Regions from separate parts of the Pseudomonas sp. AC193 genome, predicted to be linked through region 1. Evidence: predicted binding sites of a transcription regulator. Region 1 holds the regulator's gene; the other holds the start of a gene.
The links. Region 1 encodes sigma-54, which starts transcription at its own class of promoters, with help from an activator protein. Its sites were predicted from a motif close to ANTGGCATNNANNTTGCTNT; they were not measured.
Positions count from the first base shown of each region.

Region 2: a site for sigma-54 is predicted at 1,644-1,663, ahead of ACZZ0D_RS00940 (pilin). Genes of this name have one in related genera too.

Region 1 is NZ_OZ409832.1:4,358,418-4,366,028, reverse strand. It holds gene ACZZ0D_RS19805 (class II fumarate hydratase) at 1-15, shown strand, start outside; gene ACZZ0D_RS19800 (hypothetical protein) at 43-483, shown strand; gene ACZZ0D_RS19795 (superoxide dismutase) at 485-1,096, shown strand; gene ACZZ0D_RS19790 (ZIP family metal transporter) at 1,127-2,020, shown strand; gene ACZZ0D_RS19785 (HPr family phosphocarrier protein) at 2,112-2,387, opposite strand; gene rapZ (RNase adapter RapZ) at 2,403-3,260, opposite strand; gene ptsN (PTS IIA-like nitrogen regulatory protein PtsN) at 3,263-3,727, opposite strand; gene hpf (ribosome hibernation-promoting factor, HPF/YfiA family) at 3,739-4,047, opposite strand; gene ACZZ0D_RS19765 (RNA polymerase factor sigma-54) at 4,121-5,611, opposite strand; gene lptB (LPS export ABC transporter ATP-binding protein) at 5,798-6,523, opposite strand; gene lptA (lipopolysaccharide transport periplasmic protein LptA) at 6,523-7,068, opposite strand; gene lptC (LPS export ABC transporter periplasmic protein LptC) at 7,055-7,611, opposite strand, start outside.
Region 2 is NZ_OZ409832.1:189,463-197,073, reverse strand. It holds gene ACZZ0D_RS00950 (DUF2845 domain-containing protein) at 1-207, shown strand, start outside; gene ACZZ0D_RS00945 (BON domain-containing protein) at 495-851, opposite strand; gene ACZZ0D_RS00940 (pilin) at 1,157-1,597, opposite strand; gene pilB (type IV-A pilus assembly ATPase PilB) at 1,824-3,521, shown strand; gene ACZZ0D_RS00930 (type II secretion system F family protein) at 3,524-4,741, shown strand; gene ACZZ0D_RS00925 (prepilin peptidase) at 4,743-5,615, shown strand; gene coaE (dephospho-CoA kinase) at 5,612-6,235, shown strand; gene yacG (DNA gyrase inhibitor YacG) at 6,232-6,432, shown strand; gene ACZZ0D_RS00910 (hypothetical protein) at 6,439-6,654, opposite strand; gene ACZZ0D_RS00905 (energy-coupling factor ABC transporter permease) at 6,720-7,409, opposite strand; gene ACZZ0D_RS00900 (DUF1780 domain-containing protein) at 7,593-7,611, shown strand, end outside.

The sequences.
Region 1 (7,611 bases):
GCCGGCGGCGTGTAAACCCCGCAACCGCTTTGGAGGCTCACCATGGAGCACTGGAAACGCACGATCGAACGGGCCAATCGCTGCTTCATGTTGGGCGAACTGATCGACGCCCGTGAGGCTTACCTGCAAGCCCTGGCCCTGGCGCAAGTGTTGTTCGAACGCTGGGCGGACGCCGACGAAGCGGTGGCGGCCTGCGTCATCTCGCACCACAACCTCGCGGATTTACACCTGCGCCTGAATCAACCGGAGGAGAGCGCCGAATACCTCTGCGCCATCCATCAACGGCTGTTGCAAACCATGCAGGACGAACGCCAACGCCTGGCATTGCGTGAAGCGGCGCTGCGCCAGAGCAGCAAAACCTATGTCGAGCTGCTGAATTTCATCAGCGAACACGGCGAATACCCGCGCACTCAACGCCTGCTGCACCCGGATACCGGCAATGCGCGCCGCGCGCCTGCCCCACATCACCATGGAGTCCATTGAAATGGCTTTTACCTTGCCCGCTTTGCCTTACGCCTACGATGCCTTGGAACCGCATATCGATGCGCAGACCATGGAGATTCACTACACCAAACATCACCAGACCTACATCAACAACCTCAACGCGGCGGTAGAAGGCACTGAATACGCCGAGTGGCCGGTGGAAAAACTGGTCGCCAGCGTTAAGGATCTGCCGGAAAAACTCCGTGCGGCGGTGATCAATCAGGGCGGCGGTCACGCTAACCATTCATTGTTCTGGGAAGTGATGGTGCCCAACGGTGGTGGCAAGCCGGATGGCGCGCTGGCCAAGGCCATCGAAGAACATCTCGGTGGTCTCGATAGCTTCAAGGACGCCTTCACCAAAGCTGCACTGACCCGTTTCGGCAGCGGCTGGGCCTGGCTCAGCGTGACCCCGGAGAAGAAATTGACCGTGGAAAGCAGCGGCAACCAGGACAGCCCGCTGATGAACGGCAACACGCCGATTCTCGGTCTCGACGTCTGGGAGCACGCCTACTATCTGCGCTATCAGAACCGTCGCCCGGAATACATCAACGCGTTCTACAACGTGATCAATTGGCCGGAAGTTGCTGCGCGCTATCAGGCCGCACTGGTTTAAGTCATCTATAAAAACAATCCAAGGCTGACTATGGGCACTGAAACACTGGCGATCGGAAGTGGGCGTATGTTTCGTTACGCAGTGGGATCGCTATTGCTGTTGGCGGGCATGACCTTGCTGGTTGCCCACGGACTGGCATGGCTGAATCTGGAACCGAGGCTATTACGGGCGTTGCAGGGCGGTGCGATCTGCGCGCTCGGCACGGCGCTTGGCGCTGTTCCGGTGCTGGTGATTCGGCGCATGCCGCAGGCACTCAGCGATACGTTGCTGGGATTTGGTGCCGGGGTGATGCTGGCGGCGACGGCGTTTTCGCTGATCGTGCCGGGCATCGCCGCTGCTGAGAGCCTGGGCCTGACGCCGTGGGGCGCCAGTGGCCTGATCTGTTTTGGCATCATGCTCGGTGCGTTCGGGTTGTATCTGGTTGATCTAAAGGTCTCGGGCGCGTCCCCGGAAATGCTCGTCGGCACTGTCGATCGCCCAGTGATTCCGCCACGGATCTGGTTGTTCGTGTTCGCCATCATTGCCCATAACATCCCTGAAGGCATGGCCGTCGGTGTGTCTGCCGGTGGCGGCATGCCGGATGCGGACAGCCTGGCCATGGGCATCGCTTTGCAGGATGTGCCGGAAGGTCTGGTGATTGCGTTGGTATTGGCCGGGGCGGGGATGTCGCGGGTCAAAGCGTTTTTGATCGGCGCGGCGTCTGGACTGGTTGAACCGGTGTTTGCGCTGTTGTGCGCGTGGCTGGTCAGTCTTGCGCAGGTGTTGTTGCCGTTAGGGCTGGCGCTGGCGGCGGGGGCGATGTTGCTGGTGGTGACCCACGAAGTGATCCCCGAGTCGCGACGCAATGGTCATGACAAACTGGCCAGTCTTGGCTTGTTGAGCGGATTTTGTTTGATGATGGTGATGGATACCGCATTAGGTTGAAGATCAAAAGATCGCAGCCTTCGGCAGCTCCTACATTGGAATGCGTTCACTGTAGGAGCTGCCGAAGGCTGCGATCTTTTGACTTTTGCTCTCAGCCACCTTCATCGAAGTAGTTGTTGATCAACGCCACCAGCGCATCCAGCGCTTCCTGTTCCTGATGCCCTTCAGTACTCAAATAGATCTTGGTGCCCTTGCCAGCCGCCAGCATCATCATCGCCATGATGCTTTTGCCATCAACCGTGGTCTCCGGCGTGCGACCCACTCTGATCGTGCAATCCGGATACTGCCCGGCCACGCCAACGAACTTGGCCGATGCGCGGGCATGCAGGCCCAGTTTGTTGATGATTTCGATTTCCAGAGCAGGCATCGCGGTGTGAATCCTTTAAGTGAGGTCGCGGTGGCGAACCTGGACGTTCTTCAGGGTTTTCTGCAGGGCCTGACCCAGACGTTCGGTCAGGTAGACGGAGCGGTGATGCCCGCCGGTGCAGCCAATGGCAATCGTGACGTAGGCGCGGTTGCTCGCTGCGAAGCGCGGCAGCCATTTGTGCAGGTAAGTGAAGATGTCCTGAAACATTTCTTCGACGTCAGGTTGCGCTGCCAGATATTCAGCCACCGGCGCATCGAGCCCTGATTGCGCACGCAGTTCCGGCTTCCAGTACGGGTTGGGCAGGCAGCGCACATCAAACACCAGATCGGCATCCACCGGCATGCCGCGCTTGAAGCCGAATGACTCAACCAGATACGCCGTGCCCGGCTCCGGCTGATTCAGCAGGCGCAGCTTGATGGTGTCGCGCAACTGGTACAGGTTCAGACTGGTGGTGTTGATCTTCAGATCAGCCAGGTCGGCGATCGGGCCGAGCAGGGCGGTTTCATCCTGAATCGCCTCGGCCAGCGAGCGGTTGGCATTGCTCAGCGGGTGGCGGCGGCGGGTTTCCGAGAAACGCTTGAGCAGGGTTTCCTCGTCGGCATCCAGGTACAACACATCGCATTGAATGTGCCGGCTACGGACGACTTCGAGCAATTCGGGAAAGCGTGACAAATGGCTTGGCAGGTTGCGCGCGTCAATCGATACGGCGACCAGCGGTTGCGCCAATTCGGTGTGAATCAGCGCTCGTTCGGCCAGTTCCGGCAGTAAACCCGCCGGCAGGTTGTCGATGCAGTAATAACCGTTGTCCTCAAGGACATCCAGTGCGGTGCTTTTACCCGAGCCGGAACGGCCACTGACGATGATCAAACGCATGATTACTGCCCGTTTTGCTCGTCCAGTACGACCTGGTACAAGGCTTCGTTGCTCGGAGCGCTGCGCAGTTTATCGCGCACATCCTTGCGATCCAGCATGCTGGCGATCTGGCGCAGCAATTCCAGGTGCGCATCGGTGGCGGCTTCCGGAACCAGCAGAACAAACAGCAGGTCAACCGGCGCGCCGTCGATGGCGTCGAAATCGATAGGGGCTTGAAGGTGCATCAACGCGCTGATTGGCGTTACACAACCTTTCAGGCGGCAATGGGGAATGGCGATGCCGTTGCCAAAACCGGTCGAGCCGAGTTTTTCACGGGCAATCAGAGCCTCGAAGACATCTTGCATCTCCAGATCCGGCACTTCGCGGGCGATCAGGTTGGCAATTTGTTCGAGGGCTTTCTTTTTACTGCCGCCCGGCACGTTCACGAGGGAACGGCCGGGGGTCAGGATACTTTCAAGTCGGATCATGGAATGGGGGGTTATCGACCGGTCGCGCCCTGGAGGAGGCTCTGGGTCTTTTCCTTATGCTTTTTGAGTTGGCGATCCAGCTTGTCGGTCAGTGAGTCGATCGCAGCATACATATCAGTATCTTCTGCGTTGGCGACCACTTCGCTGCCGGGAATATGCAAGGTGGCTTCGATTTTCTGCTTCAGCTTTTCGACACACATCGTGACTTGCACGTTGGTGATCTTGTCGAAATGTCGCTCCAGTCGTTGGAGTTTTTCCTCGATGTAGGAACGCAGAGGTTGGGTCACTTCCAGTTGGTGTCCACTGATGTTGACTTGCATACAGCTTCTCCTTCGTTGCCAGTGCATAAAGCGGCAGGCTGGATAGCCTGCCACTGGAACGCTGTAACGTGGCTTACATCAACCGCTTGCGTTCGCTCGAAGGCGCGATCCCGAGGGATTCGCGGTACTTGGCGACGGTGCGGCGAGCCACCTGAATGCCTTGTGCCTCCAGTAAACCAGCGATCTTGCTGTCACTCAACGGCTTTTTCTGATTTTCCGCGGCAACCAGTTTTTTGATGATCGCGCGGATCGCCGTGGACGAGCATTCACCGCCTTCGGAGGTGCTGACGTGGCTGGAGAAAAAGTATTTCAGTTCATAAATACCGCGCGGGGTATGCATGAATTTCTGCGTGGTCACCCGGGAAATCGTTGATTCGTGCATGCCGACTGCTTCGGCGATGTCGTGCAGCACCAACGGCTTCATGGCTTCGTCGCCGTACTCCAGAAAACCGCGCTGATGCTCGACGATCTGGGTGGCAACTTTCATCAGGGTTTCGTTGCGGCTCTGCAGGCTCTTGATGAACCAGCGGGCTTCCTGCAACTGATTGCGCATGAAGGTGTTGTCGGCGCTGGTGTCGGCACGACGCACAAAACCGGCGTACTGCGCGTTGACCCGCAGGCGTGGCATCGATTCCTGATTCAGCTCGACCAGCCAGCGCTCGTTGTCCTTGCGCACGATGACGTCAGGGACGACGTATTCGGCTTCGGTGGATTCGATCTGCGAGCCCGGACGCGGGTTGAGGCTTTGTACCAGTTCGATGACCTGGCGCAGCTCGTCTTCCTTGAGCTTCATACGGCGCATCAACTGGCTGTAATCACGGCTGCCGAGCAGATCGATGTAATCGCTGACCAGACGTTTGGCTTCCGCCAGCCAAGGCGTCTTGGCCGACAGCTGACGCAATTGCAGCAGCAGGCATTCGCTGAGGTTGCGCGCGCCGATACCGGCCGGTTCAAATTGCTGGATGCGGTGCAGGACGGCTTCGATCTCGTCCAGTTCGATGTCCAGTTCCGGATCGAACGCCTCGAGAATTTCTTCGAGGGTTTCGTCCAGGTAGCCCTGATTGTTGATGCAATCGATCAGGGTCACGGCGATCAGGCGATCGGTGTCGGACATCGGTGCGAGGTTGAGTTGCCACAGCAAGTGGCTTTGCAGGCTTTCGCCGGCGGAGGTGCGGGTGGTGAAATCCCACTCGTCATCATCGCTGCTGGGCAGGCTGCTGGCGCTGGTCTGGTAAACGTCTTCCCAGGCAGTGTCGACCGGAAGTTCGTTGGGGATTCGTTCGTTCCATTCGCCGTCTTCGAGGTTATCGACGGTCGGTGCGGCTTCCTGATAGGAAGGTTCCTGGATCTCGGTGGGCTTCTGTTCGGCGTTGTCGGCCATGGGATCCGAGTTGTCGAAGTCGTCGCCTTCTTCCTGGCGTTCGAGCATCGGATTGGATTCCAGAGCCTCCTGGATTTCCTGTTGCAGATCCAGGGTCGACAATTGGAGCAGGCGGATGGCCTGTTGCAGCTGCGGTGTCATCGTCAGCTGCTGGCCCATTCTCAAGACTAGCGATGGTTTCATGGCAGGGGCTTAACACCTTATTCGCCGGCGCTATGCGCCATCCACTACAGGGCGCCGAAGCGCCAAACTTAAGCAAATTATATGCCTGAAACTGAAGTGTTTGCCTAGAGCGCTGTAACAATTAAGCGTATTAAATCCAGCTTGAATCGATACAGCACTCCGGCTGCGCACCGGGCACTGTGACGCTTACAGGCGGAACTCGTGACCCAGATACACTTCCTTGACCAGTTCGTTGGCCAGGATGGTTTCGGCGTCACCTTCGGCGATCAGTTGACCGTCGTTGACGATGTAAGCGGTTTCGCAGATATCCAGCGTCTCGCGGACGTTGTGGTCGGTGATCAGAACACCGATGCCCTTGGCCTTGAGGTGGTGGATGATCTGCTTGATGTCGCCGACCGAGATCGGGTCGACACCGGCGAACGGTTCGTCGAGCAGGATGAATTTTGGTGCGGTGGCCAGCGCGCGAGCGATTTCCACCCGGCGGCGTTCACCACCGGACAGGCTCATGCCGAGGTTGTCGCGGATGTGGGTGATGTGGAATTCCTGCAACAGGCTTTCCAGCTCTTTGCGGCGACCGGCCTTGTCGAGTTCCTGACGGGTCTCGAGGATGGCCATGATGTTGTCGGCCACCGACAGTTTGCGGAAGATCGACGCTTCTTGCGGCAGATAGCCGATACCGGCCTTGGCACGACCGTGCATTGGCTGGTGGCTGACGTCCAGATCGTCGATCAGCACACGGCCCTGATCGGCCTGTACCAAACCCACGATCATGTAGAAGCAGGTGGTTTTACCGGCACCGTTCGGGCCGAGCAAACCAACAATCTGGCCGCTGTCGATCGACAGGCTGACATCACGCACGACCTGGCGGCTTTTATAGGCCTTGGCCAGGTGCTGAGCTTTCAGAGTTGCCATTACTGGGTCTTCTCGTCGGTTTTCTTCTTCGGCTGGATCACCATGTCGATACGCGGACGCGATTCGGTGACTTTGCTGCCGGTAGCGCGACCGGCGCTGGCCAGTTTCTTCACGGTGTCATAGACGATTTTCTCGCCCTGAGTCGTGTTGTTGTCCTTGTCGACGACCTTGGCCTTGTCGATCAGCACGACGCGGTTTTGCGCGGCGTGGTACTGAATCGTCACGCCCCAGCCCTGTACAGGCTTGGCGTCACCCTGGGTTTGCAGTTGCTCGAAGTAGGCAAGGTTACCCACCGACGTTACAACGTCGATATCGCCGGCTGGCGTGCGGGTGATAGTCACCGTATTGCCTTTAACGATCATCGAACCCTGGGTGATGATCACATCACCTTTATAGGTGGCGATGCCGTTCTTGTCGTCCAGTTGGGCGTCGTCGGCCTGAATACGGATAGGTTGCTGCTGATCGTTCGGCAGAGCCCAGGCGCTCACGCTTCCCAGTGCTGCGCCCAGACTGAGCAAAATAGGGAGGGTTTTAACGAGCCTCATACTGTCCTCTTACGTTCGATAGCAGGTGTATCCTGCTTTCCTTCAGGTACGCTTTCATGCCAACGCCGGTTGATACACCGCCAGCGCCGTCGATTCTAACGGGTTGCTCGGTCTGCGCATATTGCTCCTGAGGGAACACGGTCATGCGCGTGGAAGTGACCAGCAGGTCGCGGTTTTGTTCGTCAGTGCGTTTGATACGCACCGAGTCAATCAATTCTACTTGTGTACCGCCCGGATTCACTTCGCCGCGCTCGCTGGTCACGTGCCACGGAAAGTCAGTGCCGCGGTACATGTTCAGGTCGGGTTTGGTGACCAGAACGATGTCGGTCGCCTTGACGTGCTCGGCTTTGTCCGACGTCATTTCATATTGCACGCCGCCATCCGGCAGGTATTGCAGAGTGTGCGTGTTGGTCGCGTACCAGTCGATCGGGTTTTCCTCGGTCGTCACTGGCGGCTTGTCGAGAAAGCGTTCCGGGCTGATGTTCCAGTAGCCGACCGCAGCAAACAGCGCAGCGATGCAGCCAAACAGCAGGAAGGTGCGAA
Region 2 (7,611 bases), 4.2 Mb from region 1:
GTCAGCCTCGGCGACCGCGCCAGCGAAGTGCTGCAGAAGTGCGGCGAACCGGTTGGTCGCGATCCGCTGGGTTACAAGCGCAGCGCCAATCGGCGTGAAGAGTTTCAGGTCGAGGAATGGACGTACGGGCCGAACAACGGCATGTACCAATACCTGCGCTTTGAAGGCAACCGCCTGCGGCAGATCACCAGCAAACGCGGTAACTAACCGCTAACACAGATCCCATGTGGGAGCGGGCTTGCTCGCGAAAGCGGTGTATCAGTCAATACATATTTGGCTGACACACCGCCTTCGCGAGCAAGCCCGCTCCCACATTTTGTTTTGTATTGGCCTGTAAATTTTTGCGCCTGAAATAGAACGGGCCCCGACACAAGTGTCGGGGCCCGTAATGACCACATCCGTGTGGCCGTTCGCATGAACTCTAAAGGTGCGGCAGACGTATTGCTCGGCCCGCCTGTCGCGTCTTCTCCCGGTTCAGGCGAGAAGCCTTAGCCTTACTCGGCTTTCAGGCCGTCAGCGGAGACCGCTTTGACGCCTTTGATTTTCTTGGTGATGTTAACGGCGGTGGTTTTCTGAGCTTCGGTGACAGCTACAGTCGACGACAGCGAAACAACGCCTTTGTTGGTTTCTACTTTGATGTCAGTGCCTGGGATGCCTTTTTCGGTAACCAGGTCGCTTTTGACTTTTGTGGTGATCCAGGTATCGGAAGTAGCTTCGGAAGCTTTGGTCATTTCACCGGCGGCCAGAGTCATAGGAGCCTGGGAGGTCTGAGTGGTTTGGGCGAATGCGCCGGAAGCCATGGTCAGGGTCAGCGCGGTAGCAGCAGCGGCAGTGATAGCGAACTTCTTCATACGAGTAACTCCTGTTTTTCTGGAAAGTCTGCTGCGTGTCTTGTCAGCAGGGTTGCCATATACATTGCGAACGCTGTGCCAACTTTTTCGACGACATATAAACCTTATAAATCAATAGCTTAGCAAAAATGTAAATTTCCGGATTCATGCAATTTGCATGACTTGCAGATTAATCGCATGCAAGTTGCGGTTTTTTGGAAAGTTCCTAAGACGCTGAAATTATTGAAGCTTTTATTTATCGCCGGGCAAAGAAAATGCCCCGTAAACGGGGCATGTTTCAGTCGAAGGTCAATGTAGGATCTCTATTAAGTGCCGCTACCTGGGCAGCCTTTAGGCGCGTAGTCGGCGTTGACCGTCGATGCGCAACTCCAGACGCCCGCTGCCGAGCCAGTTCCGGACGAGCGAGTCAGCGTGATCGTTTTGCCCAGCACTGGAGCTGGTGCGTTAGCGAGTGTGCAAACGATACTGCCTGCCCCGGAAGACGCAGTACCCGACGCCGCTACCGTGCCGCAGTTGGTGGTGGTGAAAGTGGCGCTACCGGTGACGTTCGTCAGGCTAGGGTCAGTCCCTTGGTTAATCGTGTCTTCAAACGGAATCTTCAGCGCGCTGATTTCCGCCAGACCCGCCGTGACCTTCGCCCGCGCTTGATACTTGGTGTACTGCGGCAGGGCAATGGTCGCCAGAATCCCGATGATCGCCACTACGATCAGCAGTTCGATCAGCGTAAAACCTTGTTGTTTTTTCATAGACACGCTCCATGCATGAGTCGAAATCTCATGATCTGCAAGGGACGCAGCATAGCCCATGCCAACGCCCGCCAGACCCCGCACGCTGGGCGCACAGCGCTTGCGACGCCGTTTCCTACAACCTCTGACCGCACTATCTGACACTTTTTGTCACCTGCGCCCGGCATGTTTGGCGCTGCCGGTTGACTAGGCTATAAGTCATGAACGGCAAGCGTGCGGAATCCCCATGAATGACATCGCTCTGAGCGGTCTGGCCAAGCAATTGGTGCAGGCCGAACTGCTCACGGAAAAAAGCGCCCAACAAGCCTGGCAACAGGCCCAGCGCAATCGGCTATCGCTGGTCAGCTACCTGGTGCAGAACAAACTGGTAAAGAGCTGGCAGGTGGCCGAGATCGCTTCGGAACACTTCGGCATGGCGTTCCTCGACCTCAATTGTCTGGACAAGGAAACCCAGCCCAAAGGCCTGGTCAGCGAAAAACTGGTGCGCCAGCATCACGCCCTGCCCTTGTGGCGGCGTGGCAACAAACTGTTCGTGGGCATTTCCGACCCGAGCAATCATCAGGCGATCAACGACATTCAGTTCAGCACCGGGCTGAACACCGAAGCCATTCTGGTGGAGGACGACAAGCTCACCGATGCCATCGAAAAATTCTTCGACACCCATGCCTCGGGGCTCGAAGACATGGCCGACGTCGACCTCGACGGCCTCGATGTCGAGGCCATCGACGATGCTAAACAGGAGAGCATGGGCCCGGATGCCGACGATGCGCCGGTCGTGCGTTTCGTGCACAAGATGCTGCTCGACGCGATCAAAAGCGGCTCGTCCGACCTGCACTTCGAACCCTATGAAAAAAACTACCGCGTGCGTGTGCGCACCGACGGCATTCTGCGCGAAGTGGCGAAACCACCGATCCAGTTGGCCGGGCGCATCGCCGCGCGCCTGAAAGTCATGGCCAGCCTCGACATCTCCGAGCGGCGCAAACCGCAGGACGGGCGGATCAAGATGCGCCTGTCGAAGAGCAAGTCGATCGACTTCCGCGTCAACACGCTGCCGACCCTGTGGGGTGAAAAAGTGGTGATCCGGATTCTCGACCCGTCCAGCGCACAGATCGGTATCGACGCGCTCGGCTACGAGCCAGCGCAAAAAGACTTGTACATGGCCGCACTCAAGCAGCCACAGGGGATGATTCTGGTCACCGGCCCTACCGGTTCGGGGAAAACCGTGTCGCTGTATACCGGGCTGAATATTCTCAACACCGTCGATATCAATATCTCCACCGCTGAAGACCCGGTGGAGATCAACATGGAAGGCATCAATCAGGTCAACGTCAATCCGCGCCAAGGCCTCGACTTCGCTCAGGCATTGCGCTCGTTTCTGCGCCAGGATCCGGACGTGATCATGGTCGGTGAGATCCGCGATCTGGAAACCGCCGAGATCGCGATCAAGGCCGCGCAGACCGGTCACCTCGTACTTTCGACCCTGCACACCAACAGCGCCGCGGAAACCCTCACGCGCCTGCACAACATGGGCATTCCCGGCTTCAACATCGCCACGTCCGTCAGCTTGATCATCGCTCAGCGCTTGGCGCGCAAATTGTGCAGCCACTGCAAGAAACCCATCGAGATTCCCCGCGAAACCCTGATCAAGGAAGGTTTCCCCGAGGAACGCATCGGTCATTTCACGATCTACGAGCCGGTCGGTTGCGATCATTGCAACGGCGGGTATAAAGGCCGTGTGGGGATTTATGAAGTGGTGAAAAACACACCCGAGCTGCAACGGTTGATCATGGCCGAAGGCAACTCGCTGGAAATCGATAGTCAAATGCGCCGCGACGGCTTCGATGACCTGCGCACCTCGGGTCTGCACAAGGCCATGCAAGGCATCACCAGCCTTGAAGAAATCAATCGGGTCACCAAGGACTGAACATGGCGGTCAAGGCAGCGAAAATCAGCATCTATGCCTGGGAAGGCACGGATCGCAAAGGCAGCAGAGTTACCGGCGAGCTGAGCGGGCAGAATCCGGCGCTGGTCAAGGCGCAGCTGCGCAAACAAGGGATCAACCCGGGCAAGGTGCGCAAAAAATCCGTGTCGTGGCTGAGTCTGGGCAAACGCATCAAGGCGCAGGACATCGCCCTGTTCACCCGGCAAATGGCAACGATGATGAAGGCCGGCGTGCCGCTGTTGCAGTCGTTCGACATCATTGGCGAAGGCTTCGATAACCCGGCCATGCGCAAACTGGTCGACGAGGTGAAGCAGGAAGTTGCTGCCGGTAACAGCTTCGCCGCCGCGCTCCGCAAAAAGCCGCAGTATTTCGACGAGTTGTATTGCAACCTGGTCGACGCCGGCGAGCAGTCCGGTGCGCTCGACACCTTGCTGGAGCGCGTCGCGACCTATAAAGAAAAAAGCGAAGCGCTTAAAGCCAAGATCAAGAAAGCCATGACCTACCCGACCGCCGTGGTGCTGGTCGCTGCGGTGGTCACCGGGATTCTGCTGGTGAAAGTGGTGCCGCAATTTCAGTCAGTGTTCTCCGGTTTCGGTGCTGAGCTGCCGCCTTTCACCCTGATGGTGATCAGCCTTTCAGAATTCATGCAGCAATGGTGGTGGGCGATTCTCGGCTTACTGATCGCGGCGTTTTTCGGCACCCGTCATGCGCTGAAAAAATCTCAGGCGTTGCGTGATCGGCGCGACACCTGGCTGCTGAAACTGCCACTGGTGGGTGCGATGATGTACAAGTCCGCCGTCGCGCGTTTCGCCCGAACGCTGTCGACAACATTTGCCGCCGGCGTGCCACTGGTTGAAGCGCTGGACTCGGTGGCTGGCGCCGCGGGCAACGTGGTGTTCAAGCGCGCGATTCTGCGTATTCGTCAGGATGTTTCCACCGGCATGCAGCTGAATTTTTCGATGCGCACCACAGGCATTTTTCCCAACATGGCCGTACAGATGACTGCGATCGGTGAAGAGTCCGGTGCACTCGACGAGATGCTCGACAAGGTTGCGGGTTTCTATGAAGAGGAAGTCGACAACATGGTCGACAACCTCACCAGCCTGATGGAGCCGTTCATCATGGTGGTACTCGGGGTGATTGTTGGCGGTCTGGTGGTGGCGATGTACTTGCCGATCTTTCAACTCGGCTCAGCGATCTGATATGCCCATCGACGAACTGTTTGCCCTGTATCCGCTGGCCTTTGTCATCACCGCGCTGTTGCTCGGGCTGGTGGTCGGCAGCTTCCTTAACGTGCTGATCTGGCGTCTGCCGAAGATGCTTGAACGCGATTGGCGCCAGCAGGCCCAGGACGTCCTCGGCCTGCCCGGCGAAACGCCGCTGCCCACTTACAACCTGATGCTGCCGCACTCGCAATGCCCGCATTGCGCGCATCGAATTCGGGCGTGGGAAAATATTCCGCTGCTCAGTTACCTGTGGCTGCGCGGCCGCTGTTCCGCGTGTGCAGCGCCGATCAGCAAACGTTACCCGTTGACCGAACTGGCCTGCGGCCTCCTCTCGGCATTTATCGCCTGGCACTTCGGCTTTGGCTGGCAGGCGTGTCTGCTGATCTTCCTGACCTGGGGTCTGTTGGCGATGAGCCTGATCGACACCGAACATCAATTGCTGCCCGATGTGTTGGTGCTGCCCTTGTTGTGGCTGGGGTTGATCGTCAACAGTTTCGGCTTGTTCGTGCCATTGCACGCTGCGCTGTGGGGCGCGGTGGCTGGTTATCTGCTGCTGTGGTCAGTGTTCTGGCTGTTCAAATTGCTCACCGGCAAGGACGGCATCGGCCACGGTGATTTCAAGTTGTTGGCGCTGCTCGGCGCGTGGGGCGGCTGGCAGATTCTGCCGCTGACCATTCTGTTGTCATCGCTGGTCGGCGCGATCATCGGCGTGATTTTGCTGCGCCTGCGCCAGCAGGAAACCTCGACGCCGATCCCCTTCGGCCCCTATCTGGCAATTGCCGGCTGGATTGCCTTGCTCTGGGGTGGTCAAATAACCGACTTCTATTGGCAGTTTGTCGGTTTGAAATGAATACCCCTGTGGAAAAACCCTGGATTCTCGGCCTGACCGGCGGCATCGGCAGCGGCAAAAGTGCCGCTGCCCAGCACTTTATCGACCTCGGCATTCATGTCGTCGACGCGGATCACGCCGCGCGCTGGGTGGTCGAACCGGGCCGGCCGGCGCTGGCCAAGATTGCCGAGCATTTCGGCTCCGGCGTGCTACAAGCGGACGGCACACTGGATCGTGCGGCCCTGCGCAAACTGATCTTCGAGATTCCAGAACAGCGGCGCTGGCTCGAAGCCTTGCTGCATCCGTTGATCGGCGAAGAAATCGCTCATCATCTGGCGCTGGCAAAATCGCCTTACGCGATTCTGGTGTCGCCGCTGTTGATCGAATCCGGGCAATACGCGATGACCCAGCGAATCCTGGTGATCGACGCCCCGCAACAACTGCAGATCGAACGCACCTTGCAGCGTGACCAGACCAGCGAACAGCAGGTTCAGGCGATCCTCAAGGCCCAGTCGAGCCGTGAAGACCGCGTGAGCCGCGCCGACGACGTGGTGGTCAACGACCGCGACCTCGCCTGGCTGCACAGCGAAGTCGAGCGTCTGCATCACTTTTACCTGACTTTATCCGGAGGCCAAGCATGAGCCAGATTCCTACCGTTGAATGCCCAACCTGCGGCGCCCCCGTCGAATTCACCCCTGAAAACAAGTTTCGCCCGTTCTGTTCCGATCGCTGCAAACTGATCGACCTCGGCGCCTGGGCGTCCGAAGAACACAAGATTCCGGTCGCACCGGACGCTGAAGACGAACTGTTTTCCGGCGATTTCGATCCTCGTCACTGATCCCGCTTAGGGCCGCATAAAGCTGTAGTCCTGATCGTCTTCGAGGTTTTCCGCGAGAAAACGCAACTCGTCGGCCAGGTCTTCGGCGTTGCGCACAGCCTTGCTCTGTTGCACCACCGCACTGAGCAAGGCACGCAAACTCAGGCCCGGGTCGAAGCCCACCTCTTGCGCCATTTCCAGACTCTGCCGGGTTTCCTGCCTCGCCCATTCGTACACACTCATACCGCCGCTCCTGTTGGGATTTGCGCGAGCATGAGATTTTGTGTGGGTGGTCGGTTTGATGTGGATCAACGCTTGGGATCGTCGTCCTTCCACGGCGCCGAAAGATAGCGTGTGCGGTTGAAGGTCTCCAGCCATTCCGGGCTGAAGACCACCAGCGCGCTGATGACCATGCCGTTGATAAACGCCTCGGGGAAAATGATCAGCCACAGGTAACCGATGAAATCTTCCAGCCATTCCGGCATGGCGAAGACGCCGTCGTACCACAGCAGCGTCAGACTCAGCAGCAGGCAAAACAATGCCGACAGCGCGGCAGCCAAAAACCCCGAACAGAAGATATACACGAAGGGATTACGCGGTTGTGCACGCTCGACGAGAATTGCCACGCACTCGGTGATCAGCACCGGCAGCAGAATAAACAGCGAGCCGTTGACCCCCATCGCCGCGAGATCCTGACGCCCGAGCAACACCAGACCGATCTGCGCCACCAGTCCGCCGACAATCGCCAGCGGCCAGTCCAGCAGCAAAGTCACTGCGGTCATGCCAATAAAGTGATACGACACGCCGGTATCGAAATCCCTGCGCACCAGCCACAGCAGAAATAACGCGAACACCGTGCCGAACAACAGATGCTGACGGCGGCTGTCACTGAACAACTCGACCCACGGCGCACGCACGATCGCCCAGAGCAACACCGGCAGGTAAATCAGCCAGCCGAGCGTCAGGCTTGCCGTCGACAGCAGTTCAGCTCCAATCATGACTCCCTCACCCTCCATCGACATTCCCACTGTAGGAGCTGCCGAAGGCTGCGATCTTTTGATTTTTTATTTAACAGCAAGATCAAAAGATCGCAGCCTTCGGCAGCTCCTACAAGGGCGAGGTGAACCGGCGGTTCAAGCAAAGCTTTCTGCTTGTCGCATTTGAACGCTAAGCTTGGGCCTATGGATGACTCAGATTATT